Regions from separate parts of the Pseudoalteromonas porphyrae genome, predicted to be linked through region 2. Evidence: predicted binding sites of a transcription regulator. Region 2 holds the regulator's gene; the other holds the start of a gene.

Region 1 (7,945 bases), on a different contig from region 2:
CTGGTGGGCCAGCAGCTTTGTGATATCAGCGATGATAGCCATCATATTAATGAGTTAGAGCAGCATGTTTTAAAAACGAGAAGTAAAGCAGAACAACGAATAGAAACACCGCAGCAAACGTTTCAATTAACAATCGCGCCTTTTTATAATGATCAAAACCATTTATTGGGGACCATGGGAATTGGCCGTGATATTACAGCGCAGCAACAGGCTTTATTAGCATTAAGGGCTTCTGAATCAAAGTTTAGAAGCGCTATTGAATATGCTGCAAACGGTGTTATTTTGCTGTCACTTGAGCATACCGTATTACAATTGAATAAAACTGCCCGTAAGCTTTTTAAGATTGAGCAAGCTGAGGAGGCAATGCCTTTAGCTGATTTATTTGGGGCAGGCCAATGGCAGGAAATTGAGTCACTGCTTGCATTATTATTGAGTGAAAAAAAGAAGGTTTACCATCTTACTCTTGCGCAACAAGAGCTGCAAAGCTGGTGGCAACTCAGTGTGTCGTTAGTGTGGGATGCTCAGCAAGCTCCTTATTATTATGTTATTCATATTCAAGATATTAGCGCTTTGACACAAGCTAAACAGGATGCTGAGCGGGCAACCGAAGCTAAAAGTCGCTTTATCGCTAATTTGAGCCATGAAATACGTACGCCTCTAAACGCAGTTACTGGGTTGATTGACATGATCACTCAGCAGGGGATCACAAACCAACAACAGCAATATGCAGTGCAAGCAAAGAATTCAGCACAAAGCTTATTAACGATGTTAAATCGAATGCTCGATTTTGCTCGTGTAGAAAATAGCTCAGTCCGCCTAGAAATGGTCACGTTTGATCTCGTAACATTAATTGATAGCTGCGAAAGCTTATTGACCGGGCTATGCCAGCAAAAAGGATTGACATTTAAGATCGAAGTTGACCCTGATATATCAGCGCAATTGATTGGTGATTATATTCGTTTAGAGCAAGTTCTGGGTAATCTGCTGACAAATGCAGTTAAATTTACAGAGCGAGGATGCGTCACTCTCAAGTTGCAAAGTAGAGAGACTGGCTCTGCACTACAGCATGTTTGCTTTAGGGTGATTGACACCGGAATAGGTATTGGTAAAGCTGACCAAAGTCGGTTATTTGACGCATTTACCCAAGGTGATGAATCACTGACACGTACCCACCAAGGTGTAGGCTTAGGGTTAGCCATCGTAAAGCACGAAATTGCATTAATGGGTTCTGAAATTGCGCTAAAAAGTGCAAAAGGAGTGGGGAGCGAGTTTTATTTCAGCATTGCATTCAATGCTCCTGATGCAGAGGTGCCAATTCTGTGGCGTAACACCTTAGTTGTTTACGATCAGGCTGAAACGAATTTATCGAATGCGCTTGCACCAATGACAGACTTACATTTTAGCCGTATCGCGGACGTAGGTAAAAATGTAATGCTCACTGATTACCAGAAAGTTATAATCAGCGATGTTGACGTATCAACGTTACTGAGCTGCGAATACCAAAAAGCTGCAATAATCACACATAATATATCCCTTTACGTTATTCAAACTAGTCAAACGATAACGCTGCCCTCTATTGCTAATATTCCTATTTACATTATTAAAAGCAGTGCATTAGTACAGCGTCTTATGCAACCTGTGGCATTATTTAGTAATGCCGAAGTAAAAGCGCCGATACCCCTAAACATTAAAGGGATGTTAGTGCTTGTGATTGATGATAATCAGCTTAATATCGATATTATTAGTAATGTTTTAACTCAAGCTAATATTAATGTACTTACGGCGACAAGTGCTTTGTTAGGCTTGGAGTTAGTCAAGAAAATAATGCCAGATCTCATTCTAATGGATATACAAATGCCAGAAATGGATGGCTTACAGGCAGCGCAATTGCTGCGTAAGCAATATGATCAACAGCAGCTGCCGATTTTTGCGCTAACGGCGCATTGTGAACAAGCAGACGAGGATCGTTCATTAGCTGCAGGAATGAACAAACACCTAACAAAGCCCGTTATAGCCCCTACTTTATTGCAAGCAATTAATGATCTTGAAATTGAAATTCCCAATTTTTATGATGAACCTTTTGCATTGGAACAATTCTCCGGTGATAGTGATTTATTACTGGTTATGCTGGGGAAGTTTGCTAAATTATGTAATGACCACCTAAATAAATTAATAACATATAATCAACCAAGAGAACTGGAACGGTTAGTGCATAGCATTAAAGGCGTATCAGGAAACCTAGGATTTTGCAGGCTCTCAGAGTTGGCTAAGCAACTAGAGTATAAGTTACGCGCCTTGAAAGAAGCCGATCCATTATTACAGGATCAACTTATACAGGAGTTAAAACAAGCCATGGCTTATATCCAGATACAAGGACTAGCAGATGTTAAAAAGAGCTAAAATACTTATTGTTGATGATGATCCTCTAAATCGATTGGTATTGGAGAAAACACTTGCAAGTGAGCATGATACTTTCTTGGTTGAAAATGGTGAAAAAGCACTCACTTTTTTAAAATCGACAGCGGTTGATTTAATTATACTTGATATAGTGATGCCTGGTATTAGTGGCTATGAGGTATTAATTCAGTTAAAAGAAAATCCATCAACTCAAGCTCTCCCCGTTATTTTTATTTCGGCCAATACAAGTCATGATGATGAAGCTAAAGGGTTTGAACTAGGTGCTATGGATTATATTGCAAAACCTTTTAGCCCTACAATTGTAAAAGCTCGTGTCAGAAATCAATTACTTATAAAACAGAAAAATGACTTACTTGAAATGCTAGCATCCATTGATGGTTTGACGGAAATCCCAAATAGGCGTTATTTGGATGAAAACTTATCTCGGGAGTGGCGACGAAGCCGCCGAGCTGGAACCCCATTATCAGTTTTACTTATGGATATAGATCACTTTAAACGTTACAACGATTGTTATGGCCACCGTGCTGGAGATGACTGCTTGAAACGTATTGCGCATGCATTAGTGGGCGAATGTGAGCGTGCAAGTGATTTTGTTGCGCGTTATGGGGGAGAAGAGTTTGCTGCAGTTTTACCCGATATGGGAAAAAATGAAGCGTTGCAGTTTGCAAATAAGTTAAGAGATGCAGTCAACGGATTGAATATTCCGCATAAGGCATCATTAAATGCTGATCATATAACAATAAGTATTGGTGTTGCGACAACAGAGTGCGGCCAAGTATATGGCGAACATACACTGTTAGAAGAGGCTGATTTAGGGTTATATCAAGCGAAAGATGCTGGTCGAGATATCATTGTTGCGCGTGTCATTCGAACGCAATAATAAAAGAGCGAGTTAGGTTTTTAAAAGCTTTCAATGTTGTAGTTAGTTAAAATAAAATCATGGGTAGATTGTTATCTACCCAGCGCAATATACCCAAGGCACCTCAAGATGCAGAATTCAGCGTTTCACAGGTGCCTGTGAACCGCCCAATGGGTTAGTTTAAAAGCGATTTATACTGCGTTACTTTTATAAGGGGTTGATTTTAAAAATAGAACCACTATTACTTGCAACTAATGTCTTGTCTAAATCGCTTTTAATTCCAACGACCCTCGCATCTTGAGGTGGTTTAGGCAGATAATACCAATCTGCATAAATATTTGAACAATTTAACGAATTAAATCACGCTATAACGTCGTTAAAAATTTTTTATTTAGAACAACTAGGGCGTGTTGACCTTTGTGGATTGAAATTTGTTCAATCTAGGGGCGATTTAATCGCGGCGCGAGGTTTGTAACCTAGCGGGCTAAGTCAAAACCGAGCAACAAAGAGTCAATCGCCCCTAGGAAGAACCCTTTGGGCAGCGCATGTTTGGCATTTATACTGCGTTATCGCCTATTTATGGGGAACAACCACACTGCATAGGCGCTGTCTTGCCTAAATACCAAACATACTGCTGCAAAATTAATCACGAAAGGTCAACACGCCCTAGATATAAAAATTTCTGCCTAGGTATAGCGCAATTTTCTTGTCGTTAAATAGACCCCATATCTACGCAGATTGGTATAAATGTTAGTTAAGTGATTTATAGATGGTATCGCCCACCCCAATGAGTTTCTCATTTTTAAATACAAGCGCAGTGCACTCATCTTTGGTCATTTTACCGTCAGAGTGAATGCTGTGAGTGGCGTAAAATAACACCTGATACACATCATCATTCTTTTTTAACAGCTCAGAGAAGTTAGGCGTTTTAAGTTTACTTAAAACAGATTGATAACTGCTATCTAAATCAATATTTGCAATAGCCTCTCGATTATATTTGTGGTGCTTTTCCCAGCTAGATGTATCACTGCCTGCCCAATGTGTTTCTGCTTCACCATCTGATACTGCAATAACGCATCCAGTTAAAAATGGTATTGTAAGTGCTGCGATTAAAAGTGTTTTTTTCATTATATTTGCCCTGATGCTAAGTACGGTATTTATTATTGAATATTTAGCAAATAGCTGGCCAAGTTTTTAGCTTGTTTAAAATCAGTGTGTTAGGTTTTTTGAAACCATATACGATGTGTGAATAGCATATGGCTTGGTATTTATAACTAATAATTAGTCTATTAGACCAGTCTATTTCGGCTCTCACCTTGGCTAAATGCACTGATATTCAAGCTTATCTGTTTAACTAGGCGAATGATTGACTCTTCACTGGCCCATGCAATATGAGGGGTTAAAATTAAGTTATGGCCTTGATAACTTACTAGCGGGTTAGTGTCAGTGGCAGGCTCCTTCGTTAACACATCAACCCCAGCTGCAGCAATTTGATTCTCAGCGAGTGCATGGGCTAAGTCAGTTTCATTTACAATACCGCCTCTGGCTGTATTAATTAAAATAGCACAGGGCTTCATCATACTTAGCTCTTCTGCGCTAATTAGATCTCGGCTTTCATCAGTTAAAGGGCAATGTACGCTAATAATATCAGCGCTTTTTATTGCTTGATAAAATTCAGTGCGGCCTTGCCTAACGGGATGGTTTTTACGCTCAGCAAGAATGACGTGTGCGCCAAATGCATTGGCTACAGTTGCAACGGCTTTACCTAATGAACCATAACCAATAATCGCTAATGTTTTACCCGCAATTTCGTTAAAACTATAATCAAGACGGCAAAACATTTGGCTTTGCTGCCACTGCCCCTGTTGGCAATCATTAATATAGCGATGTGTATTACCGAGCAAGTTAGTAATTAATGCAAAAGTGTGTTGAACAACGCTAGGTGTAGAATATCCAGCTACATTGGCGACTGCAATGCCAAGCTCTTTCGCTGCGATTAAGTCGACATTATTTGTGCCAGTTGCTGCAACGCAAATAAGTTTAACTGCGGGGAGTTGTGCGAGCGTCTCGCGATTAAGTACAACTTTATTAGTGATCAACACATCGGCACCTAGGCTATGAGTAATAACTTGCTCAGTGCTCGTTAGAGGGTAGCTTTTAAACTTACCAAGCTCTTGAAAAGGCTTAAGTGAAGTGCCTGCTAAAGTATCGCTATCGAGTAGAGTGATATTCATACTATTTCCTTTAAAATAAAAATTATAAATACTTGACCTTAGTGTGTGCTCTAAGGTTTATAGTAAGTAAAAGTTGATAAAAATTCATTGGAGACGATGATGAAAATAGGCGAATTTGCAAGCCAGTTAGGTGTCTCAACAGATACATTAAGGTACTACGAAAAGCATGCTTTGTTAACGGCTACATCGCGGACACAATCTGGGTATCGTGATTATAGCCAGTCAGACTTAAAACAAATGAAGTTTATTTTACGCGCAAAGAATGTCGGTTTTAGTTTGTCAGAAATTAAAGAGTTACTGCAAATTAAATTTCATAAACAGCAGCATTCATGCCACGAAGTTAAAAATTTAACCTTACAAAAGCGAGATCTTGTTGCAGTGCGCATTGCTGAATTAACGCGCTTTCATCAGTCATTATCTGTTTTAGCTGACAAATGCTGTGGCGGTGAAGAGCCCGCAGATAACTGCTCTATATTAACTACTTTGGAGGATATCGATGGACTTACTCAATAATTTTTGGCAGCTATTTTTATTATCTGCACCTTGGTTAATGCTTGGTTTGCTGATCGCTGGCATGCTTAATGTTTATTTACCTGTTAACTTTCTTAACAAGCATTTGGGGAAAGAAGGTTTCTGGACCACGGTTAAAGCCGCACTGATTGGTGCGCCAATGCCTTTATGTTCATGTGGTGTTATCCCTGCTGCCATAGGGTTAAGACGTGCGGGCGCGTCAAAAAGCGCAACAACTGCATTTTTAGTCTCAACGCCAGAAACTGGGGTTGACTCGGTATCTGTATCATACGTTTTATTGGGCCCATTTATGGCCGTTATTCGTCCAATCGCAGCAATTTGTAGCGCAATCGTTGCAGGTGTTTTAGTTGGGCGAGATACAAAGGATGAGCAACCAATTGATCTAAAAAGTGATGAGGGCTTAGCGGGGAAACCAAGTTGCTGCTCAAAGAAACAACCTGAACCGACAGTAAAACCTAGCTGTTGTTCATCAAGTACAGGTTCAATAAAGGTAGAAAGTGAGACATGTTGCGCACCAAGCGCAGAGACAGCCAAACAAATTAATGAACCAAGTTGTTGTGATACGACAGACACGGTGACTGATACGCAATGGGAGAAGTTTAAACAAGCAGTAAGCTTTAGTTGTAATAAGTTGCTATCAGATACAATGAAATGGCTCATGATTGGTTTATTTTTTGCGGCATTGGTTCAAACTTTCGTACCTGAGTCATTTTTAACTCAGTGGGGGAGTGGTATTTTGGCAATGCTAGTGGTGATATTGATTAGTATTCCAATGTATATTTGTGCCACTGCCTCAACCCCTATTGCGGCTGGATTATTATTAAGTGGTGTTGCACCAGGGGCAGTTTTGGTCTTTATGTTGGCGGGCCCTGCAACCAACATAGCTACTCTTGGCGTTGTAGCAAACGAACTTGGTAGGCGAGCGGTTGCAGCCTATTTAACAGGGGTAATAGGCGTTGCATTACTGTTTGGCTTTTTAACTGATTACCTTGTTGCTGAATTTGGTTTTGTAGTTACGCCATTGCTAGGTGAGGAGCACCAGGTATTGCCGCATTGGTTAACTTTGCTCAGTGGGGTCATTTTACTGACATTAATGGTACGTTTAGTAGTCAAATTTGCTATTGGTAAATATGGAACTACTGGTAAGAGCATTACATAGCTAATTGTTATTAAAGGGTTTTGATGATTTTGTTTAACATCAATAGATGACTAAGTTAATGACTTAGTTCGCATTTTCAATTGCCTGAGTTATAATCGTCAACAGAATATAAACGGTACGCGATTGCGTGCCGTTTTTTTAACTTTAAAGATGCACAAATGAGTGAGCTCGTGGATAAGTACGCCGATATAAGACCCTACAATGATGATGAAGTGGCCGCATCAGTGGCACGCTTAATTGATGATAATGCGTTTGTTGATGTGTTAGCTAAATATAATCTGCCGCGATTTTTATCTACATTCTCGATTGTTTCTCGTGCGCTTGTTAGGCGTCAATTACGTAAAAAATGGGGCGCTATATCCACTGTTGAGGAAGTTCAACAAGAAGTATCTAGATATTTAGCAATGTTAGTTAAGCGGACAACGTCAGAGGTAACATTTTCTGGACTTGATAAACTAGATCCAAAACAAGCTTATTTATTTATTTCAAATCATCGCGATATTGTATTGGACCCAGCGTTAGTTAATTGGGGGTTATTTAGCTATAAGATGAAAACAGTGCGTATTGCTATTGGCGATAACCTACTGCAAATCCCTTATATTACAGAGCTAATGCGCTTAAATAAGAGTTTTATTGTAAAGCGTTCTATTAAAGCCCCAAAAGAGATGTTTCGTGCTTTGTCACACCTTTCTGCTTATATTTATGATTCATTAATCGGTGGTAATTCAATTTGGATTGCACAAA
Region 2 (7,945 bases):
AGCCGATATGCTAGCAGCCGAAGCGCTTAATATCATGGAGAATAAACGCATTAATGGCTTAATTGTCATTGATGAAAATCACCACCCTATTGGCGCACTTAACATGCAAGATTTGCTAAAAGCAGGAGTTTTATAATGCAATTTGCAGACTTATACCAACCACTTTCAGACGATGCGCAAACCCGCGCCAAAAAAGTTAAATTACTTATTTGTGATATTGACGGGGTATTCTCTGATGGCCGTATTTATCTTGGTAACCAAGGTGAAGAACTAAAAGCCTTCAATACTAAAGACGGTTTTGGTATCAAAGCGCTTATCAATAGTGGTTTTGAAGTAGCCGTGATCACAGGCCGCCATTCACAGATAGTTCAGCAACGAATGACTAGCCTAACTGTACCGCATATCTACCAAGGCCAAGAAAACAAGTTGCACGCTTATCAAGAGCTAAAAGATAAACTCCAGTTAAGTGACGAACAAATTGCCTATATCGGCGATGACGGTCCTGATTTACCGGTCATGGAACTGGTTGGCTTTGCAGTTGCTGTAAATGACGCACACCCGCTAATTAAGCGACTATCACATTACACAACAATGCTACCCGGTGGCTTTGGTGCAGTACGCGAGCTAACCGACTTATTAATGCTAGTTAATGGAAAATCATTGACCAGTGAAGGGACTAGCTCATGAATAGTGCGCGTTTAATATTAAGCGTATTATTTATAGGTTTTATGGCGTGGTTGTGGCTCCCGTACTTTAGCCAAACAACGACCACGGTAAAAAATCAAGAAGATGTGATAGCAAAACCTGATTATACCGCGGTCGAATTAAAGCAAACCGCATTTGATGAGCAAGGTAAAATTAGCCACAAAGTAACCGCAGCAAAAATGGAACTTTATCAGCAGTTAGGATTTACTTACTTTGAAAAGCCTATTTTTACTTTATATAATCAACAGCAAACGTGGCAAATCAATGCGCAAGAAGCCACATTATATGAAAATAACCAGTTGATTTTAGAAGGCAATGTTGTTGCTAAAAATCTCACAAACAACGCAATGATTAAGCATATTAATGCCGATAATATCTTGGTTGATATTGAACAACAAACCATGAGTTCAGAACAGCCTGTTGAATTAATCGGACCAAATTTAAAGACCACCGGACGCGGCCTTAGAGCCGACTTAAAAGCCGAAGTGGTAGAACTTATTAACCATACGCGAACCATATATTATGACCAATAAATTTGCTCACTTACTTGTAATACCTAGCTTGTTCATTGCCCTTTCAAGCTTTGCTGAAGGTACTCTTCCACTTGCAGACCAAGTATCGATAAGCGCTGATAAACAGCTTGCACAGCTGAAAAAAAATGTCGGTATTTTTGAAAAAAACGTAGAGATAATCCATGGTAATCGTCGTATCACAGCTGATCACCTAGAAGTGCACAAACGTGAAGATTTAGGTGATAATAAGCAGCTGCTTGTTGCCACTGGAAGCCCTGCATACTTTGAAGAAAAACAAACAGATGGCACAATTATGAGCGCCAGCGCCAATGAGGTTCGTTACGATGTTGATAAACGCTATTTAACTTTAATCGGTAACGCCCAAGTCACTCAAGCAGGTCAAAAGATTAATGCCAAAAGTATTACATACGACATGGACCAACAATTAATTAGCGCTGAAAAAGATGAAAATTCAGACGAACGAGTGCATACAATATTAGTCCCAGTAAACACTAAAAAAGATAACGAAAAAGGTCAGCCATGAGCACATTAAAAGCTGAGTTTTTAGCAAAAAGTTATAAAGGCCGCCAAGTCGTAAAAAATGTAGGCTTAGAAGTCAGCGCTGGTAGCATTGTTGGCTTACTTGGCCCTAATGGCGCAGGCAAAACCACCACTTTTTACATGATTGTAGGATTAGTGCCAAGCGACAAAGGTAAAATAAGCATAGATGATAACGACATCACCTTATTGCCAATGCACAGCCGTGCACGTTTAGGGATTGGCTATTTACCGCAAGAATCTTCGATATTTCGCAAACTGACCGTTTACCAAAACCTGATGGCGATACTCGAAACCCGTAAAGAGCTAAATAAACAAGCTCGTGAAGAAGCGCTTGATGGCTTACTTGATGAATTTAGCATTCAGCACATCCGCGATAGTCAAGGTATGGCATTATCTGGTGGTGAACGCCGTCGCGTTGAAATTGCTCGCGCTTTAGCCGCAAACCCTAAATTTATTCTGTTAGATGAGCCTTTTGCTGGCGTTGATCCTATTTCGGTGTTAGATATAAAGAAGATTATTGAACATCTTAAAAACCGTGGGATAGGCGTACTTATTACCGACCACAATGTACGAGAAACCCTTGATGTTTGTGAAAAAGCCTACATAGTTTCTCATGGGGAGTTAATTGCATCAGGCACTCCTGAGCATGTACTTGCCGACCAAACAGTCCGCGACGTTTATTTGGGTGAGCAATTTAGGCTATAAAGCCACGCCCGGCTAAGGTTCTGCTAGACTTAATTATGACAACAATAAAAGGATTGTTAGAGATACATGAGGCAATCACTCCAGCTGCGCATGGGCCAGCAACTTACAATGACACCACAGCTACAACAAGCTATTCGTTTGTTACAGTTGAGCACATTAGATCTTCAACAAGAGATCCAAGAAGCACTAGATAGCAATCCATTACTTGAGGTCGATGAAAATGACTTTGGTGATGAATCAGGTGGTAAGAACGAACAAAAACAAGATACTGATGATCAAACTGTCAGTGCCTCAGCTGATGACACGCCAAGTGAATACGAACAAGAAAGCAGTGAAGCGCTAGCAAAAGATACCGTAAGCGACGAAATGGCGATGGATGTTACATGGGATGAATACATGAGCGCCGCACCAAGCTCTTCATCAGGGCCAATGCCTGAAGATGAATCTATTTATCAAGGCGCTTCATCTGAAACCCTCCACGATCACCTTATGTGGCAACTACAGCTGACTCATTTTAGTCCGACTGACGAAGCTATCGCGATAGCCATTGTCGAAGCGGTTGATGACTCAGGTATTCTTACACTAAGCTGTGAAGACATTGCTGAAAGCCTAAACAAAGGTAATAACGAAGAAGAAATTGAACTTGATGAAGTTCAAGCGGTATTAAAGCGTATTCAGTTATTTGATCCGGTCGGTATTGCTGCACGCAGCCTACCTGAATGTTTATGTATTCAGCTAAATCAATTTGATCCTGCAACGCCTTGGATTGCCGAAACAAAAATGATTTTAACTGATCATATCGATTTATTAGCTAGTCGCGACTATCGTACTTTGATGAAAAAGACTAAGCTAAAGGAAGATGAACTAAAAGAAGTAATGACACTCATCCACAGCCTTAATCCAAAGCCTGCGGATACCATAGTTCGAGAAGAGTCAGAGTACGTTATTCCCGACGTGTCAGTGAAAAAAATTAAAGGCCGCTGGGTGGTAGAGCTCAACCCAGATAGCATGCCAAAAATTAGAGTTAACAGCCAATATGCGGCGATGTCGCGCTCAGTAAAATCGAGCACTGACAGCCAATTTATTCGCTCTCATTTACAAGAAGCTAAATGGTTTATAAAAAGCCTAGAAAGTCGTAATGACACATTACTCAAAGTAACTAACTGCATTGTTAAACAGCAGCAAGGTTTTTTTGAGCATGGCCCCGAGGCTATGCGACCTATGGTATTAAACGATGTTGCTGAAATGGTTGAAATGCATGAATCAACAATCTCCCGGGTAACAACCCAGAAGTACATGCATACACCACGTGGTATTTTTGAGTTAAAGTATTTTTTCTCAAGCCATGTCAGTACCGAAAATGGCGGAGAATGCTCATCGACAGCAATTCGTGCACTCATAAAAAAATTGATTGCAGCAGAAAACTCAGCTAAACCATTGAGTGATAGTAAAATTGCAGATATATTGGCAGAGCAAGGTATCAAAGTAGCTAGACGAACAATAGCAAAGTACCGTGAATCGCTAGCTATTCCACCGTCAAATCAACGTAAAAGCTTGATTTAAGGCGTAAAACCACAAGAAGGAAAATGCTTATGCAACTAAATTTAACTGGTCGTCACGTAGAAATTACTGATTCATTAAGAGACTATGTAAACAATAAGTTTGCGAAGCTTGAGAGGCATTTTGATCACATCAACAATGTCCATGTTATTCTTGACGTAGAAAAGCTCAACCAAAAAGCAGAAGCAACATTACATGTCAGTGGCGCAGAGCTATTTGCCTCAACGCAGCACCAGGACATGTATGCCGCGATTGACGGGCTCATCGATAAACTCGACCGTCAAGTTATCAAACACAAAGAGAAGCACGCTCGACACTAACACTATGAAACTAAGTTCACTTACTTGTCAGGACTGCAGTAAAGCTGCGGTCCTTTTTAATAGCAAAAAACGTATCCTCGAATTTATCAGCCAATTGGCTCATGAACGGCTTCCTCACTTATCACAACAAGACATATTGAGTGCTCTATTAAATAGAGAAAAATTAGGTAGTACAGGTATTGGCCGTGGTATCGCGATCCCGCATGGTCGCATGAGTGGCGCACAAGAACCACTCGCTTTAATTTTAGTAAGCGAACAACCAATCAATTTTGATGCCATTGATAATCGCCCCGTCGATATTTTTGTTGCACTCATCGTACCTGACGGTGACAGTGAACTTCATTTAAAGACGTTGGCTACAATTGCTGATAAACTCAACGACAAAGAGTTTTGTAAACAAATACGTAGCGCAAAAACAGACCAAGATCTATATCAAGTAATTGTTGAACAGTCGTAGTTAAAAGAAGGAGAGTTTACATGGAATTAATTATCATCAGTGGGCGCTCAGGGTCAGGTAAATCTGTCGCTTTGCGTGTATTAGAAGACCTTGGCTATTATTGTGTTGATAATATCCCTGTAAACTTATTACCGTCGTTAGTGCGTAGTGTATCTGATAACTACGATAAGATTGCCGTCAGTATTGATGTGCGTAACTTACCCAAAGAACAGCAAGAGTTTAATGATATCCTTGAGTATCTTCCGGGGTTTGCAAACCCAACTCTATTTTATCTAGACAGTGACGACCAAACGCTCATTAAGCGCTTTTCTGAAACACGCCGTTTACACCCACTTTCTTTAGATTCATTGCCACTTGATTTAGCCATTAAACAAGAAAAAGTGCTATTAGATGTACTCATTACCCGCGCCGACTTTATTCTTGATACAACCGATTTAAGTGTCCACCAGCTGGCTGAATCAATTCGCGAAAAAATCTTAGGAAAAAAAGATAAAAAACTGATCATTACATTTGAGTCATTTGGTTTTAAGCATGGCATTCCTAAGGGAGCTGATTATGTATTTGATGCGCGCTTTTTACCAAACCCACACTGGGAACCTGAATTAAAGCCACTAACAGGGCTTGATCAACCGGTAAAAGATTATTTAGCGAGTCACAGCATAGTGCAAAAATTCACATGGCAAATTCAAACTTTTATGCAAACATGGTTACCACACCTTGAACGCAATAATCGTAGCTACTTAACAATTGCAATCGGCTGTACCGGTGGACAACATCGTTCAGTGTATTTAGCACAAACCATTGGCGAAAGCTTTGCAATGAGCCATAGTAATGTGAAGATTCGCCATCGCGAACAAGAATAAACAAAGAGAAACCAATGCGTTTAGAAGATACATTTTTAATAGAAAATAAGCTTGGTTTACACGCCCGTGCAGCCAGTGTATTAGCGCAACTAGCCGTGCAGTTCGATGCCAGTATTACGCTTCATCAAGATAACAAAGAAGCCGCTGGAGATAGCGTATTAGGCTTAATGTTACTTGAAAGTAGCCAAGGAAAAGAAGTAAAAGTAGTGTGCGAAGGCCCCGATGCAGAACCCGCACTAGCGGCAATAGGACAACTTATTGCACAGAAATTTAACGAGCAAGAATAGCTCGTAGTATCGCTTTACAAATTGCGATAAACTGAATAAGCATGTTGGTTATAACAATCAGCCTGCTTAATTATCGAAGTCTACCCTACCCTAAAAGTGTATTAATTATTTAAGGACGCCAATGCCTGAAGCTTTTGAACAAGATTACCCACTACAACAACTAAAACAAGTGACTAAGTCACTTAACAGTGGTCAGTTTGTTCAAGTTAGGCGTATGTTGGCAAAAACAGCCCCATGTGACACCGCATTACTGCTTGAGTCATCCCCCCATAAAACTCGTACCCAACTATGGCAACTAGTTGACCCTGATGTTCAAGGTGACGTACTCGAAGAACTCTCAGAAGATGTTCGTTTAGGTATTATCGCCCAAATGGAACCGGAGCATATTGCTGCGGCCACTGAAGACATGGGGCATGATGATTTAGGTGAAGTGCTAAGAAGCCTGCCTGACACAGTTTATCAAGACGTTGTTAGCGCAATGGATAGCCAAGACAGAGAACGCGCAACGCAAGCTCTTTCATATCAAGAGCGCTCTGCTGGTGCGCTGATGAATACAGATACCGTGACCATTCGTCCAGATGTCACTATCGACGTGGTACTTCGTTATTTACGCTTAAGAGGTGAACTACCAGAGGGCACCGATGACCTTTATGTCGTTGATAAAAACAACTGCTTTATAGGTGCCATGTCACTAACCACATTATTGACTAATTCGCCGGATAAGATCATTCGTGATTTTATGGATGAAGATTGTGAGTCCATTCCTATTTCAATGGATGAAACGGAAGTAGCCCAACTATTTGAGCGCCATAACTGGATATCAGCACCTGTTGTTGATGATAACGACCATCTACTTGGTCGTATTACAATCGATGATATCGTTGACGTTATCCGAGAAGACGCCGAGCATAGCCTGTTAAGCTTGGCGGGTCTTGATGATGAAGAAGACACCTTTGCTCCCGTATTAAAAAGCTCTAAAAAACGCTCTATTTGGCTGGGAGTTAACTTATTAACAGCACTTATGGCAGCTATTGTTGCCAGCTTTTTTGAAAACACCTTAGCAATCCTACCTATCCTTGCTGTATTGAATGGCATAGTGCCTTCAATGGGTGGCGTTGCGGGTAGCCAAACATTAACACTTGTAATACGTGGTATTGCCGTTGGTCATATAAACCAAACTAACCAACGTTTCTTACTTATGAAAGAACTCGCTATTGGCGCGATTAACGGTATTGTTTGGTCAATTCTGATAGCAGGTGTAGTCGCAATTTGGCAGTGGGACTTTAAACTTGGTGGCGTACTCGCATTTGCAATGTTTATGAATCTAGTTGCTGCGGGCATCGCTGGTGCAAGTATCCCACTGATCTTGAAAAGAATGAAAATAGATCCCGCCCTTGCTGGTAGCGTAGTACTGACAACCGTTACAGACATTGTCGGCATATTCGCATTCTTAGGAACCGCAACCTGGCTGCTCGTCTAAGAGCGTACCTACACAAATTTAAACAGTGATTTTAACCACGCCGTAGGCGGGAGTTTACCTCGCGCACTGCCTGAAACAACACAGAAAAAGCATATATCCTGCCTAGTTTATTACTTACCTAGAATCTATTACTTTCCTGGAACCAAATATCTTTTAAAAAAATTCGCGCGGCATAAAGCCCCGCCTACACAAATTTAAACTGCTATGATTTTAACCATGGCCGTAGGCGGGAGTTTACCTCGCACACTGCCTGAAACAACACAGAAAAAGCATATATCCCGCCTAGTTTATTACTTACTTAGAATTTATTACTTTCCTAGAACCAAATATCTTTTCCAAAAAATTCGCGCGGCATAAAGCCCCGCCTACACAAATTTAAACTGCTATGATTTAACCACGGCCTCAGGCAGGATTTACCTTGCGCGGATTTTCTTAAAATTTGGGACGTAAGTTAATACTGAAGAATTCTGGTGGGTCATAAGTGCATGCTCTCTA

The links. The regulator sigma-54, encoded in region 2, starts transcription at its own class of promoters, with help from an activator protein. The targets are predictions, from matches to a motif close to GTTGGCACGNNNNTNGNNT.
Region 1: a site for sigma-54 is predicted at 4,450-4,468, ahead of ADS77_RS11680 (DUF3192 domain-containing protein). Genes of this name have one in related genera too.

What each region holds. Positions count from the first base shown of each region.
Region 1 is NZ_LHPH01000012.1:58,652-66,596, reverse strand. It holds gene ADS77_RS11690 (PAS domain-containing hybrid sensor histidine kinase/response regulator) at 1-2,400, shown strand, start outside; gene ADS77_RS11685 (diguanylate cyclase) at 2,384-3,298, shown strand; gene ADS77_RS11680 (DUF3192 domain-containing protein) at 4,028-4,405, opposite strand; gene ADS77_RS11675 (D-2-hydroxyacid dehydrogenase) at 4,567-5,511, opposite strand; gene zntR (Zn(2+)-responsive transcriptional regulator) at 5,611-6,024, shown strand; gene ADS77_RS11665 (SO_0444 family Cu/Zn efflux transporter) at 6,008-7,201, shown strand; gene ADS77_RS11660 (1-acyl-sn-glycerol-3-phosphate acyltransferase) at 7,360-7,945, shown strand, end outside.
Region 2 is NZ_LHPH01000002.1:75,768-83,712, forward strand. It holds gene ADS77_RS02210 (KpsF/GutQ family sugar-phosphate isomerase) at 1-136, shown strand, start outside; gene kdsC (3-deoxy-manno-octulosonate-8-phosphatase KdsC) at 136-687, shown strand; gene lptC (LPS export ABC transporter periplasmic protein LptC) at 684-1,238, shown strand; gene lptA (lipopolysaccharide transport periplasmic protein LptA) at 1,228-1,761, shown strand; gene lptB (LPS export ABC transporter ATP-binding protein) at 1,758-2,483, shown strand; gene ADS77_RS02235 (RNA polymerase factor sigma-54) at 2,550-4,046, shown strand; gene hpf (ribosome hibernation promoting factor) at 4,076-4,363, shown strand; gene ADS77_RS02245 (PTS sugar transporter subunit IIA) at 4,368-4,820, shown strand; gene rapZ (RNase adapter RapZ) at 4,841-5,683, shown strand; gene ADS77_RS02255 (HPr family phosphocarrier protein) at 5,698-5,970, shown strand; gene mgtE (magnesium transporter) at 6,092-7,450, shown strand.